One region of the Streptosporangium sp. LJ11 genome, then DNA from elsewhere that is predicted to be linked to it. Evidence: riboswitches for the same ligand, from Rfam matches in the RefSeq annotation. Region 1 holds a riboswitch; the other holds the start of a gene.
The links. A riboswitch is a leader RNA that binds a small molecule or an ion and turns the genes downstream of it on or off. The one in region 1 is predicted to bind cyclic di-AMP.

Region 1 (7,355 bases):
CTGAACCACTGGGTTGTCCGGGTTCAGCACGATCAGCGGCCACATGAACTCGTTCCAGGTCTGCATGAAGACCAGGAGCGTGAGGACCGCCATGCCCGGCCGGAGCGCGGGGAGGATGACGTTCACGTAGATGCGCATGGTGGAGGCGCCGTCGACGCGGGCCGCCTCGACCAGCTCGTCCGGCACCGCCTGGGTGGCGTACTGGGTCATCATGAAGACCCCGAAGCCGTTGACCAGGAAGGGCAGGATCACCGCCTTCAGCTGGCCGGTCCAGCCGAGCGTGACCATGAGCTCGTACAGCGGCACGACGCCCATCTGCTGGAGCGGGACCATCATCGTCACCAGGATCAGGCCCAGCAGGATCTTGCTGCCCCGGAAGCGCAGCTTCGCGAAGGCGAAGCCGGCCAGGGTGGAGATCAGCACGACCGAGACCGTCACGGTGACCGAGACGATGGCCGAGTTGATCAGACCGGTCATGAAGTAGGCGTCCTCGGTGGACAGCAGCCGCGCGATGTTCTCACCGAGGTGGCCGCCGGGGAGCAGCGGCGGCGGTACGTCGATGGCCTCCTCGTTGGTCCGGGTGGCCATGATGAACATGTAGTAGATGGGGAACGCCGACAGCACGAGGGCGAAGGCCAGCACGACCTTCGTCATGGGGCCGGCGTCCCAGATGCGGTTCCGTGCGGCCGACGGGCCGGAAGGCCGCCGCCGGGCGTGCTGCGCCGGCGGTCGCCGGATCTGGGTGACCGTCACTTGGAACCCCCGATACGGCGGGTGAAGGAGTAGTTGATGAGTGTCCCGATCAGGATCAACGCGAACAGCAGCCATGAGGCGGCCGCGGCGTAGCCGAAGTCGAAGTCGCGGAACGCCTCCTTGACGATGAACATCGCCACGGTCTGGTACTGGCCGGTGGCGCCGCCGCTCATCGTCGGGTTGCCGTCGAACATGACCGGCTCGGTGAACAGCGTCAGGCCGCCGATGGTGGAGATGAACACGACGAAGACGATCGTCGGGCGCAGCATCGGGATGGTGATCTGCCAGAACTGCCGCCTGGGCGTGGCGCCGTCGATGGCGGCGGCCTCGTAGAGGTCCTTGGGGATGGTCTGCATGGCGGCCAGCAGGATGATCGCGTTGTAGCCGGTCCAGCGCCAGTCGATCATGGTTGAGATCGCGATCCAGGAGGACCACTTCTCGTTCTGCCAGTTGATCGCGTCGACCCCGAAGAAGCTCAGGAACCAGTTGATCATGCCGTAGTCGCGCCCGTACAGCTGGGTGAAGACCACCGCGACGGCGACGACGGAGGTGATCAGCGGCAGGAGCACGCCGAGGCGGAAGAAGAGCCGTCCCCGGATGCGCTTGTTGAGCGCGTTGGCCAGCAGGAGGGCCAGCACGAGCTGCGGGATCGTCGACATGACGAACATGCCGAGGGTGTTGAAGACCGCGTTCCAGAAGGCCTCGTCAGTGATCAGCTCGATGTAGTTCTCGAGGCCGACGAGGGTCTTGTCCCCGGCGAGCTCCCACTCGTGCAGGGAGACCCAGAGGGTGTAGCCGAGCGGGAAGATGCCGAAGATGGCGAAAAGCAGAAAATAAGGGGATACGAGGAAGTAGGGGGTCGCCCGGAGGTCGAACCGGGCCCACCCATTGCCCCGACTCGGTCCGCGGGGCCCGGCCGGGGAGCCGACGTGCAGTGTCATCGATCAGAGCCTTTCAGCGGGGGCAGGCGACCGGCCCGGCTGCGGGATCGCCGCAGCCGGGCCGATGCGGGTCGGTACGGGGATCAGCCCGCTGCCTTGACGCCGGCCTCGAGGAACTTGGTCCAGGCCTGGTCGTACTTGACCGAGCCCTGGTCCATGCCCTCGAGCACCTTCTCCACCGAGGTCTTGACCTGGGCGTGCTTCTCACCGAGGAAGACGGGCAGGAGGTCCTTGACCGAGTCGCCGAAGATCTTGCCGGTCGGCGCGTCGTTGAAGAACGGGTTCTTCAGGTCGGCGACCGCCGGGTCCTGCTGCGCGGGGAGGGAGCTCGGGAAGGCCGCGGCCTCCTGGAAGGCCATGACGTGGCCCTCCTTGCCGGTGAGGTAGTTCAGGACCTCGGCGGCCTCCTTGGGGTGCTTGCTCTGCTTGGGGATCGCCAGGTAGGAGCCGCCCCAGTTGCCCGCGCCGCCGGGCACGGCCGCGACGTCCCACTTGCCCTTGTTGCTGTCACCGGCCGCGCCGGAGACCACGCCGAGCATCCAGGCCGGGCAGCCCATGGTCGCGAAGGCGCCCTTCTTGATCGCGGCGTTCCACGGCGGGGTGAACGAGGCGAGCTTGGCGGTCAGGCCCGCCTCGCTGAAGCTCTTCACCGTGTCGAAGGAGGTCTTGATGGCCGGGTTGGTCTCGATGATGAGCTGGTTGTTCTTGTCGAAGTAGGCGACGTTGCCGTTCTTCGGCGCCTCCTGCGACAGGATCACGTTGTAGAGCGTGTTGGGGCCGTCGAGGAACTTGGGGTCGGTCTTGCCGGGGTTGGCGGCCTTGAACTTCTCGCCGATCGCCTTGAAGGCGTTCCAGTCCGGCCAGAGCTTGCCGACCTCCTCGCGGTCGGTGGGCAGGCCCGCCTTCTCGAACAGGTCCTTGCGGTAGCACATGGTCATGCCGCCGATGTCCGTGCCCAGGGCGAAGAGCTTGTTGTCGGCGTTGATGCCGTTGTCCCACTTCGCTGCGGGGAAGTCGGCCTTGCGGCTGTCCAGCCCGTACTCGGCCAGGTCGGTGAAGAACTGCGGGCGGGCCTTCATGAGACCCATCGCGCCCTCGTCCAGGGCGATGATGTCGGCGGCGCCGCTGCCCGCCTGCAGGCGCTGGAGCAGCTGCGGGAGGTAGACGTCCTCGAACCGGTCGGTCAGGTTCTGGTACTTGACCTGGATGTTCGGGTGCGCCGCGTTCCACGTCTCCACGGCCTTGTCGTAGCCGAAGTTCTCGCCGCCGCCGAAGGTGTGCACGGTGATGGTCACCGGCTCGGCCGGAGCGGCGGCGGAACCGGTGCCCGCGGCGGGCGCGGACGGCTCGCTGGAACTGCACGAAGTGATGGCCAGGGCGGTGGCCGCCATGACCGCGACGGCGGCCAGCTTGCCGTGCCGCTTGTTGTTCAACATTACGGACCCCTCTCAGGTGGTCGCCCGAATCATTGGGAGGCGACATCGCGGGCCGGTCCCCGACAAACGCGGTCCTCGCGACGAGGTCGTTCCTCAATGTGCTTTGGGAGCGCTCCCACGAAGAGTGGACGATAGGCAACCGAGACGTCAATATGCCGAAACTCAACCGTTACATCCGGTCGTTTTAGGCAGGACTATCGGCATCGAATATGCACAAACACCTCATCAGGGTGATTGGGAGCGCTCCCATCTCACGGGCATACAGTCGGGGCATTTCGTGTCCGTGCGGGGTGGGGGACGCGGAACGCTCCCGGGGGCGGGTGGACCGGGCGGCCGTTCACCGGCGGGGGGCCGGGACGCCCGCGCCGCCGGGGGAGGCGGGCGCGGGCGGCGGGCGCGGGGTCAGTCGGAGTAGACGGGGTATCCGTAGCCGACGATCTGGGAGACGGGCCGGACGCGCTGTTCGACGTCGCCGTTGCCGGTGTTGCCCTCGATCGTGGTGATCGTGCCGTCCCCGTTGTCCTTCTTCACGAAGCCGACGTGGTCGATGCCGTCGATGCTCTTGCCGCCGGCCCAGTCGAAGTAGACGACGGCGCCGGGGGTGGGGATGGTGCCCCAGTGCCCGTTGTCCTTGAACCACTTGGCGTGGGCTACGGTGTAGGCGTCCCAGCCCATCGTGGGGCGGATGCCGGCCATCTCGCCGACCCAGGAGACGAACATCGCGCACCAGGGGGCGTTGGCGTAGTCGTACACGGTGTTGCCGCCGTCGCGGGCGAGGGTCTCCTTGGCGCGAGGGCTCGACATGTACCAGGAGTGGAACTTGGTCCCGCCGCCCTCGGCGTTCTCGCGGATGCCGATCTGCTTGGAGGCGATGTCCAGGACCTTCGCCGCGGAGACCTTGGGAAGTCTCTCGGCCACGGTCTGGAGCGGGGTTTTGGCGGCCTTGGACGTCTGCGCCTTGGTGTCGACGGGCGGAGCGTTCACGACGCCGTGGCCGTCGGCCAGGGCGACGCCGGTGGTGCCGGTCGTCAGGGCGATACAGGCGCCCAGGACGGCGCATGCCGCGCGGGGGGTGGAGATGAGGCGATGCTTAGCCATACGGGGGTTCGACTCCTTGCTTCGCTTCCATTCCGCCTACCGGGTTAGCTGACGGGTTCGGGCTGGGAAGTGCCCTACGGCGCACAGGTGCGCTGATTCACCCCAGGAACGTGGTTCCCCGGTTCCGCAGACCTCGCGGATTCGGCGGCCGTGCTCACCGGCGGAAGGTCTCCGTCAGGTGGGACACGGTCGGGCAATGTGACGGCAATGCATAGACCTGGATAGATCTAGGCAATCGCCATGAATAGGACGAAGGTACGCCAGACGGACAGACGATTACAAGTAGGACATATTGCCCTGACTTGGGAATACGTCCGAATCGGATCGGTGTTGCGGGGTGCCGCCCGGCCCGGGAGCGGGGTGAGGCCGCGCCGGCCGCGTCTCCTTCCGGCGGCTGGGGGAACGCCCCGCCGAGGCCGGGATCCCCTGCCCCCACGGCGATCCCGGTTTTCCGGACCCGCCTGCGAGCCGTCGGACGGGGGGTGCTATGACGTGCGGGCGAACCCCCTGGTCCAAGGTGGCGTGTCCTTATGTTTCCGAACAGGCATTCGATAGTAAAAAGTATTCGGATGGTAGGGGTTCTCCCATGGAAGGTCAGGAGAGGGCGCGCGGGAGCCAGAGGTCCGCGACCCGCGCCTGACGAGGTTTCCGCAGCTCAGAGCGATGGGGCATGGGTGCGATCCGGCCGTCGGCGGGCCTGGCCGCCCGAAGGGTAAAGAAACGTGCGCTCGGAGGGGCCCGACGCCCGCGAAGGTAAAGATAAGAGGTAAAGGAACACGCTTTCCAGGAGGCCTCGCCGTCCGCGGAGGTAAAGGCGTGCGGGACGGGGGAGCGCGTTCCCGGGAGGTGCGGGCCGCCCGCCGGGGTCAGGTCGCCGAGCCGGACCACGCGCGAAACAGCGGAAGCAGGAAGCGGTCGACCGTCTCCTCGACGAACTCCCGGTCCAGCGGCTTTCCGGTGAAGAACAGCCGGTACCACACCAGCGCCTCGGTGACCTTCCTGAGCTCGACCGCGTCCACCGGCCCCGGGAGCTCGCCGCGCTCCCTGGCGCGGTCGAGCAGCGGGGTGGTGCCCGTGATGTCGGCACGGGGCACGTTGTCGCGCAGGGCGGCGGCCAGGTCGGGGGAGGTGAGGAGCGCGGGGAACAGGCCGAAGATCATCGCGTGCTTCCGCTCCAGGATCCGGCAGAACCCGTCCACGACCTCGATCAGATCCCCGCGCATCGTCCCGGTGTCGGGCGGCGGCGCGACCTCGATCTCAAGGTGGTTGCAGATCAGGTCCACGACCAGCGCCTCCTTGTCCTGCCAGCGACGGTAGATCGTGGCCTTGCTGGCGCTGGCCCGCCTGGCGATCTGGTCGACGGACATCCGGTCGTATCCGACCTCGGACAGCAGGTCCAGAGTCGCGTCGAGGATCGCCCGTTCCCGCGCGGGATCGAGACGCAAGGTGCCTCCGATGGTTCACGAGTGCTGCCTGATCTCCCAGAAGCGTACGCCGGTCAGCTCCTCCGACCTCTCCCAGAGCCTGGCCGCCACCACCGCGTCCAGCGCCTTCGGCGAGGGGCGCAGCACCTTCGGCCCCGGCCCGACGTACTGCCCGCCCCTCGCCTCGGGAGAGGTCGCCGCGTACAGGGACGGCAGGGCGCCCCTGGCGGGCGGCTGCAGCGCCAGGCGCATCAGGGCGCTGAGGGGGCGGGTGAGGGCACCCAGCTTCATGATGCCGGTGGCCGTCATGCCCGGGTGGGTCGCCAGGCTCAGCAGGGCGGCCCCCGAGGCGTCGGCGCGGCGCTGCAGCTCCAGGGCGAACAGCAGGTTGGCCAGCTTGGAACGGCCGTAGGCGGAGAACCTGCCGTACCGGCGCTCGAGAGCCAGGTCGTCGAAGTCGATCGCGCCGACGGAGTGGGCGTCGCTGGAGACCGTGACCACCCGGGCGGCGGGGGCGGCCAGCAGGCGTGGCATGAGCAGCCCGGTCAGCGCGAAGTGCCCCAGGTGGTTGACGCCGAACTGGGTCTCGAAACCGTCGGCGGTGGTCCGCCGGGGCATCGGACCCACCCCGGCGTTGTTGACCAGCAGGTCGAGCGGCCCGTCGACCGTCTCGGCGAACGCGCGCACCGAGCCGAGGTCGGCCAGGTCGAGTGTCCTCACCTCGGCCGCCGCCCCCGGCACCGCCGCCCTGACCGCGTCGAGCGCGGCCCGGCCCCTGTCCGCGTCGCGCGCGGTCAGGACGACCCGGGCGCCGTGCCTGGCCAGTTCGAGCGCCGTCGGCACGCCGATGCCGCCGCTCGCACCGGTGACCACCGCGACGGAGCCGGTCAGGTCGGGGATCTCGTCAGCTGTCCACATCGCTCGCTCCTCTTACGGATCGACGGATCTGTGCTGGATCACGAAGTGTACGAAACCGTTCCGTACACCACGGTAAAGGCCGGAAAGATCACACACAAGCGCGCGTGGTCGGCTGTTCACCCGCAGTTCCCGGGCGCTTAAGGCCGCCGGGTTAGGTTGTGGCAGTCGTGAACGGGTCATCGCCCGGCGTGGAGGACGGCCGAGACCACGCGCGGGAACAGGGTTCGGCCGTTGCCTGGGTGGAGTCCCCGCTGCAGATGCTCTGCGCGGTGGAGGCCCACCATGCCGGGCTGCTCGGTGCCCGCAGCCATCTCGTGCCCAGGGCGAAACTCCGCCCGCTGGCCGTGACGGGTCGCGAGCTGGGCCGTCTCGCCCTGCCCAGAGGGCTGGAGCTCACCGCGGCCAGGCCGGACATGCCCCGGCCGCGCCGGGGCGAGACCTGGGTGGTGGGCGACGCCTTCTCCGGCAAGGTCCAGTTCCGCTGGCTCACCGCCCTCCCGGGCCGGATCGTGATCGTCGACGACGGACTCGCCACCATCCGGCTCCTGGAACTGCTCACCGGCAGGATGGGAACGCCCCTGCTGAGGGCCAGGGGGAAGGCCGGAAGGCTCAGGACCGTCCTCGGCGCGGCGGCCGGGCTCAGGCTGCGCGCCGCCGCCCGCTCGGGGCGGCTGTCGATCTTCACCGCGCTGCCCGTGCCCCCCGACCTGGCGAAGGCCGTACGCGCGGGGGGAGCCGAGCTGGTCACCCACGACTTCGCCTGGCTGCGCTCCCAGCCGCTGCGC
Region 2 (7,355 bases), on a different contig from region 1:
AACAGGATGATGTCGCCTCGGGTGCGGATCTCCTTGAGGACCTTCTTCAGCCGCTCCTCGAAGTCACCGCGGTAGCGGGAACCCGCCACCAGGGCACCCAGGTCGAGGGTGTAGAGCTGCTTGTCCTTGAGCGTCTCCGGCACCTCGCCCTTGACGATCTTCTGGGACAGGCCCTCCACGACGGCGGTCTTGCCGACGCCGGGCTCGCCCACCAGGACCGGGTTGTTCTTGGTCCGGCGGGACAGGACCTGCATGACCCGCTCGATTTCCTTCTCCCGGCCGATGACCGGGTCGAGCTTGCCCTCGCGAGCGGCCTGGGTCAGGTTGCGACCGAACTGGTCCAGCACAAGGGAGGTCGACGGTGCGGCCTCGGTCGGACCGCCCGCGGCGGCCGGCTCCTTGCCCTGGTAGCCGTGGAGCAACTGGATGACCTGTTGCCGGACCCGGTTGAGGTCGGCTCCCAGCTTCACCAGCACCTGGGCGGCGACGCCCTCGCCCTCACGGATGAGGCCGAGCAGGATGTGCTCGGTGCCGATGTAGTTGTGTCCTAGTTGCAGGGCTTCGCGGAGCGACAGCTCAAGGACCTTCTTGGCACGCGGGGTGAACGGAATGTGCCCCGACGGCGCAGACTGACCCTGGCCGATGATCTCCTCGACCTGCTGACGCACACCTTCAAGACTGATGCCGAGGCTCTCCAGAGCCTTGGCGGCAACGCCTTCACCTTCATGGATCAAGCCAAGAAGAATGTGCTCCGTACCGATGTAGTTGTGGTTGAGCATCCGGGCCTCTTCTTGGGCCAGGACGACAACCCGCCGTGCGCGGTCGGTGAACCTCTCGAACATCTCGTCGCTCCTCACAGAGCGGTCAGGCAGGTCCGGGATATCCGAGCCCTGTCATCCCGCATGGTAGCCCCGACCCGGCGACCGCTCTATGCAGAAGACGTTCCCCGAGAGCAGGGCGTTCACCCTCCATCCAACTACTTACGAGGGGTGGGATGTTCCCGCTACGCCGCAAGCGAACGACGTTTGTCTGTCGGCGAAACGCATCATGCGGTCATGGCCGCCACCGGACCCCACCGTGACCGCCATAACCGCATGATTCACTCGATCCGCTGAACCGATCTAGTGAGCCGCTTCGTACTGCTCGACGATCTTGGAGGCGATTCGACCGCGCTCGCTGACATTGAGGCCGTGAGACTTCGCCCACGCCCGGATGTCGGCGCTCTTCTCTCGCGTGAGCGCCCGCGCTCCGCCTGCACGGCGGCGACGGGGAGCCAGGGCGCCGGACCGGCGGGCGCTCTGCACGAAAGGCGACAGGGAGTCACGGAGCTTCTTCGCGTTAACGTCACTCAGGTCAATCTCATAGCTGGTGCCGTCAATCGCGAAGGCGACAGTCTCATTGGCCTCGCCCCCATCGAGGTCGTCGATGAGAATCTCCTGGATCTGCTTGGCCATCTACACAATCCTTTCGCGGGTATTGTTTCATTCGCAAGCTAAACATATACCCGCGATCGAAGAGCGGCAATTCCAGGAGCCCGGCGATTCTCACAGGCCACCGGGACTCGCAGTCGAGCCTCCCGTGGATCAGCTCTTCTGCGACTCCGGGCCGGGTCGTTTTGCCGGACGCCGGCCGGCGGCTTCACTCCGAAGTAGCTTGACGACTCCGAAGATGAAGGCCCCGCCGACGATCGCCGGGGGTATCAACGCGGACAATACGTCGTACATTCGTCCTCGCTCCGCACCGTGGTGGCTTTCTGGGGACCATGGAAATGTGGCGACGACTCCCGGGCCGTGCAGGCACGCCCGATCGGTCTGGAACCGCCCACAGATGACCATAGCGCCACCGGCCGGCGACACGTGTCAGCAGGGGCGACCATGTCCGTCTCTCTCCAGCCTAATGCTTCTCTCCAGCCGCCTTACCGGTTGCGGTCGTAAAGCCGTGAGGAAAAATCGACAGAGCGATCGGGTGATCATCACCGTCTCCGTAATACCAATGCCCGCAGGGTTCCCGGCCGTCGCACCGTCGACCTCCTCGCGCCGAAACCCCTGCTGAGAGGGCCGGCCCGCCGGGACGAACGGCACCTTGTCATGGAGCCGGAGATCGCCGCGAGCGGGTTCATCACGGGAATGCCCGCCGTCGGCGGAACGCCCGGACGGAGAGCCGCTCGCTTCATCACCCCGGTGTGAGCCGATGTGACGCAAGCGTATGGAACAAGACGGATCTTCAACACTTTCTCGCCAAGAGTACGACCCGCTCCGGCACGGAGTACATAGTCGTAGACCGTATAACCACCAAACACGATGGGCCCCTCGGACAACCCCGCCAACACCACGCGTCCCTGATCCGGATCCGTAAGAAGGCCTTCACCGGCCGTCCCGAACGCGCCGCGGAAGGCGAAGAAGAGAATCCGGCGCGGGATCGCCGAGGATGCCGGAGGCACGACGGGCCGACCATTCGGTGAGTAGTGCGCGAACCCCCGACGGCGGCGGATCCGGCATTGACGCCTCATAGGAGACCCGCGGGCGCCGGTGAGCCCGTTGTGGGCACCGTACGCGAATATTCCGACGAGCGGGGCGAGACTCGGTCATAAGTTCCCCCGCGTTGCTCAGGGCGCGGCAAATGGTTTTGCTCTTCCGTGACCCGGACCCCGAGACCCATACAGGGTCCCTAAGACCCCTCGTTTTCTCGCCTGTACGTGAAAACGGGGCCGGCGGTTCAACCGCCGGCCCCGTTATTCGGAGAACTACTTGATCTTGACGACGACCGTCCCTGCAACCTTGTCGTGCAGTGCCTGCCGCAGGGGCTTGTCCCACAGCAGCCACAACACGTTCACAAGACTGAAGATGTAGATGACGTAGTTCAGGAGCGGCACCCAGCTCAGGAACTGCGGACCGTAGAGCACGCCGGCGCGCTTCAGCGCGACGTCGGAGCTGAGCCCGCCGGGCGGCAGTGCGCTGCCGACCGGCACCACCTTGATGCCCATGACCATCTTGCCGACGGTCTGCCCACCCCTGCTGATCATGAAGAACTCGTAGGCGAAGTAGATCCCCGCGGTGACCAGCGAGATGAGGAGGGTCGAGAGGAACAGGCCGCTCGCCTCCGTGACCTCGCCCGTCTCGCTGTTGAAACTGGGGAACGTCACGAGCAGGCCGGTCAGCACCGCGCTGATGATGAACGTCGGGATCGCCAGGATGACCCCGTCGACGATCCTCGCCACCAGGCGCTGCCACCACTCGGCGAGCGGGGCGGGGGCCCCGGGAGGACCGCCGTACGGCTGACCGTAGCCCTGCTGCCCGTACGCGGGCTGCTGGTGGCCGTAGCCCTGCTGGCCGTAGTCGGGCTGCTGCCCGTACGCGCCGGTCCCGCCCTGCTGGCCGTACTGCTGCTGCCCGTAGTCGGGCTGCTGGCCGTAACCGGGCTGGGGCTGCTGCTGCCCGTAGTCGGGCTGCTGCCCGTACGCGCCGGTCCCGCCCTGCTGGCCGTACTGCTGCTGCCCGTAGTCGGGCTGCTGGCCGTAACCGGGCTGGGGCTGCTGCTGCCCGTAGTCGGGCTGCTGCCCGTACGCGCCGGTCCCGCCCTGCTGGCCGTACTGCTGCTGCCCGTAGTCGGGCTGCTGGCCGTAACCGGGCTGGGGCTGCTGCTGCCCGTACGCGGGCTGCTGCCCGTACGCACCGGTCCCGCCCTGCTGGCCGTACCCCTGCTGCTGGCCGTAGCCCTGCTGCCCGTAGTCGGGCTGCTGGCCGTAGCCCTGCTGCTGGCCGTACCCCTGCTGCCCGTAGCCCTGCTGGCCGTATCCGGGCTGGCTCTGCCCTGGGCCGGTGTTCGGCTGTGAGGCCTCCGACCGATACCCCACGACTGTCACGTCGGGGTCGAGTTCGCCAGGAACCCGCCCCGCGTTGTGCTGTCCGTAATCCGGCTGTCCCGACGGTGTGCGATCGCGGTCGGGATCATCCTGTGGATACGGCGGCTGTCCGGTGCTCACCGCGTCACCTCACTTAGACTGCGCATGTGGCAAATGTCAGACGCACATGCATGCTGCTGCACAAGGTATCGACATAGGTATCAACAGTCACCTTTCCGATCAGTCAGCTCCAAAGTCACCAGAGTCGGGCTCACGTGTCAGGTGCAACAGCATCCGGGTGTTTCCCAAGGTGTTGGGCTTGACGTGTTCCAGATCGAGGAACTCCGCCACACCCTCGTCATAGGAGGCGAGAAGTTCGGCGTAGACCTCCGGGGCGACGGGCGTGCCCTGGATTTCCCGGAATCCGTGCCGGGCGAAGAAGTCGACCTCGAAGGTCAGGCAGAAGACCCTGCGCAGGCCCAGCTCGGCGGCCGTGCGAATGAGCGCGGAGACGATCCGGTGGCCGATTCCCATCCCCCTGCGGGTCGGATCGACGGCGACGGTGCGGATCTCGGCCAGATCCTCCCAGAGGACGTGGAGGGCCCCGCAGCCGATCACCTCCCCCTCCCCGTCGGTGGCGACCCAGAACTCCTGGACGTCCTCGTACAGGGTGACGGTGGCCTTCTCCAGCAGGCGCGGGCCGACACCGCCGTAGGTGTCGACGAGCCGCCTGATGGCCCGCACGTCCGGGGTGCGGGCGCGGCGGACCGCGACCTCGGGGACCTCGGGTACCTCGGGGCCCGTCCCCGGCCCGGGCGAACCCCGCTCCGCCCCCGCGGATTCGGCGCGCCGCTCCCCGTCGCCGGAGGCGCGAACGGCCGGCACGGGAGAATGCTCAGCAAGCTGCTCCATGACCGTTCAGCGTACGTCCTCACGTGTCTTCAATTACGGCTCATCCTTAACTCTCAGCTCGCAGGCCGCACATGACCCTTGGCGATCGCTTTACCACTCTCGGTGTTCGGCACCTCTCGTGTGCCACAGCTCACCTTTGGCACGGTCCCGGACCTGGGAAGACCTCCGCCACACCCGCCGCACGGGAGGCAAAGGCAGCGTAATGGCCATGTTGATCATTTCGAGGTGTGATCTTTTCGTGACACCTCAGTTGCGAAACCTCTACTGAATTCGCAGTTCTGGTTGAGCAGGAACCACAGGTGCACTAATCTCCGTGCTCGATGTCAGAGACGTAAAAAGCCTGACCCGCCGAATCCCTCACAGGGGAACCGGGGACCCACCACGTCCTCCGGGGTGAATCCGAGTGCCACCGGCGCACCCGGTAGGGCTGCCTCCGGCCCGAACCCGTCAGCTAACCCGGTAGGCGGCCGAGAGAGGAGCCCGTTGGTGAAGCGCACGCGCGACCGCGGAGGAAAGCACACGGGCCACGAGACCCGCTGCGGAGAACGCGCGCCGCGAGGGCTGCGCCGTCGCATGGCGGTCGTCGGCCTGGCATTCGCCACCCTGACCCTCGGCACCCCGCTGGTGGCGGCCACCGCGGACCCCGAGCCCAGCCTCCAGCAGCTGGCCAAGCAGGCCGAGAAGCTGCACCAGGAGATCGGCGTCCTCGCGGAGCGCTACAACGGCGAGCGGGTCAAGCTCAAGCAGGCCCAGCGGGCCGCCGAGAGCGCCAGGAAGACCCTCGCGTCGAGCGAGTCCGAGCTGGCGGCCCGTCGCACCAAGGCCACCCTGCTGGCACAGAGCACCTACATGTCGGGCGGCCTGAACTCCGGGCTCGCCTTCACGCAGGCCACCGACCCCGACACCTTCCTCGACCAGGCCACCACCAACTACGCGCTCCAGCAGCAGCAGAGCGAGGAGGTCGCCCAGGTGAGCCGGGCGATCGAGGCCGCCGAGCGGGCCCAGGCCAGCGCCAAGGCCAGGACGGCGGAGGTCAAGAAACTTCTGGCGGAGATCGACGGCAACCGGACCAAGATCGAACGGTTGGTCGACCGGGTCGAGAGCGACCTGTTCAGCGAGGTGCGCACCAGGGCCGTCAGCAACAGGGGCGCCCGGGTGAAGACGAACGTGCCCATCGTCGGCAGCGGCAAGGCCGCGGAGGCCACTCGCTGGGCGCTCACCCAGCAGCTGAAGCCGTACGTCTGGGGCGCCGAGGGACCCAACTCCTTCGACTGCTCCGGCCTGGTCATGTGGGCCTACCAGAAGGTCGGCATCAGCCTGCCGCACTACACCGGCGACCAGTGGACCGCGGGCACCCACGTCTCCAGGAAAGAGCTGCGCCCCGGCGACCTGGTCTTCTTCTACAGCGACCTGCACCACGTCGGGATCTACATCGGCGCGGGCCTGATGGTCCACGCCCCCCAGACGGGTGACGTCGTCCACATCACCACGATCGACAACCGGCCCTTCGTCGGAGGCGTCCGCATCGCCGCCTGAACGGGCGTCGACGACCGGGGCCGCGCACGGCCGAACCGGGTCCGGGGCCGCGCACAGGCCGAGCCGGTTCCGGGCCGCACGCGTGTCCGGCCCGACCTGCCGGACACGCGGCGGTGCGTCAGATCAGGCGGCGGCGGGCCGCCCAGGCCACGGCCTCGATCGCCGTGGCGACGCCGATGCGGTCGCAGATGCCCCTGAGCCTGCGCCTGACCGTCCGGCCGCTGATGTCGAGGCGACGCCCCACCCGATCGACCGTGACACCCTTGGCGAGCTCGGCCAGCAGCACGAGGTCGTCGTCGCTGAGACCGATATCGCTCATGCCCAGGGGGCTGTCGCCATGGCGTGAATCCACTTCTGGATATGCCATCAAGAGTCACTCCCCCCACTCTGGAAACCGGGTGCGAGACGCCGGAAATGAATACCGTCCGCCAGGAACGGTAAACGCCTTGTTCAAAGGTCGTCAAGTTCCACTCTTCATAGCGTGCGTCCAGTATTGACATAGCAGGCGCTACGTGAAGTACTCATGATATGTCAGTGCCTTTGCGGCTATGTCATGATCGAGCCCAGGCACGAGCCGGCAGGCATCCCTGGCTGCGGCGACCGAGGTCCTGGCAGAACAAGATTTCGCCGGAACCGCCGCCCCGCCGGGCACCCCGAAGCCGTCGCCCCGGGGATCCGGCCCGTCCGCATTTCTCGGAAAAAATTGATCTCTTCCCGACGGCCATGTCCTCATCACCTTGACGGCACACCACGGATAACGCGGAAATATGAGGGTCAAGAGCGGAGCCTTGCGGCATTCGCGAAGTGCCACGTGGCGACGACGGAACATCCGGGCGATATTGGACCTACTGGAAATGGATTTCTGCACCATACGGAAATGCGTCCGATATTGCGTGGGACCATGGGCCCGACGGCCGTTTCCCACCGGCCGGGTTCTCCCGGGGCCTCGGCCGCCCCCGCAGGGGAACATCCTGATCCGTGAAGCTCCGTGAGGGCGCTCGGCTCCGGCGCCTCGGGGCGCTCGCACGGAAAACGGCCCGGAGACGATCGGGGAACCGCTCCACCG

Region 2: it holds a riboswitch for cyclic di-AMP, as region 1 does, so the genes downstream of both, ACTOQ3_RS29665 (NlpC/P60 family protein) here and ACTOQ3_RS28650 (CHAP domain-containing protein) in region 1, are expected to answer to the same signal.

What each region holds. Positions count from the first base shown of each region.
Region 1 is NZ_JBPXMB010000021.1:60,130-67,484, reverse strand. Features, by position in the region: gene ACTOQ3_RS28665 (carbohydrate ABC transporter permease) at 1-654, opposite strand, end outside; gene ACTOQ3_RS28660 (carbohydrate ABC transporter permease) at 750-1,694, opposite strand; gene ACTOQ3_RS28655 (ABC transporter substrate-binding protein) at 1,778-3,130, opposite strand; gene ACTOQ3_RS28650 (CHAP domain-containing protein) at 3,533-4,228, opposite strand; cyclic di-AMP (ydaO/yuaA leader) riboswitch at 4,247-4,385, opposite strand; gene ACTOQ3_RS28645 (TetR/AcrR family transcriptional regulator) at 5,095-5,673, opposite strand; gene ACTOQ3_RS28640 (oxidoreductase) at 5,689-6,570, opposite strand; gene ACTOQ3_RS28635 (hypothetical protein) at 6,738-7,355, shown strand, end outside.
Region 2 is NZ_JBPXMB010000022.1:78,160-85,514, forward strand. Features, by position in the region: gene ACTOQ3_RS29645 (ATP-dependent Clp protease ATP-binding subunit) at 1-842, opposite strand, end outside; gene ACTOQ3_RS29650 (histone-like nucleoid-structuring protein Lsr2) at 1,122-1,454, opposite strand; gene ACTOQ3_RS29655 (RDD family protein) at 2,744-3,853, opposite strand; gene ACTOQ3_RS29660 (amino-acid N-acetyltransferase) at 4,082-4,726, opposite strand; cyclic di-AMP (ydaO/yuaA leader) riboswitch at 5,090-5,234, shown strand; gene ACTOQ3_RS29665 (NlpC/P60 family protein) at 5,240-6,289, shown strand; gene ACTOQ3_RS29670 (LuxR C-terminal-related transcriptional regulator) at 6,408-6,608, opposite strand.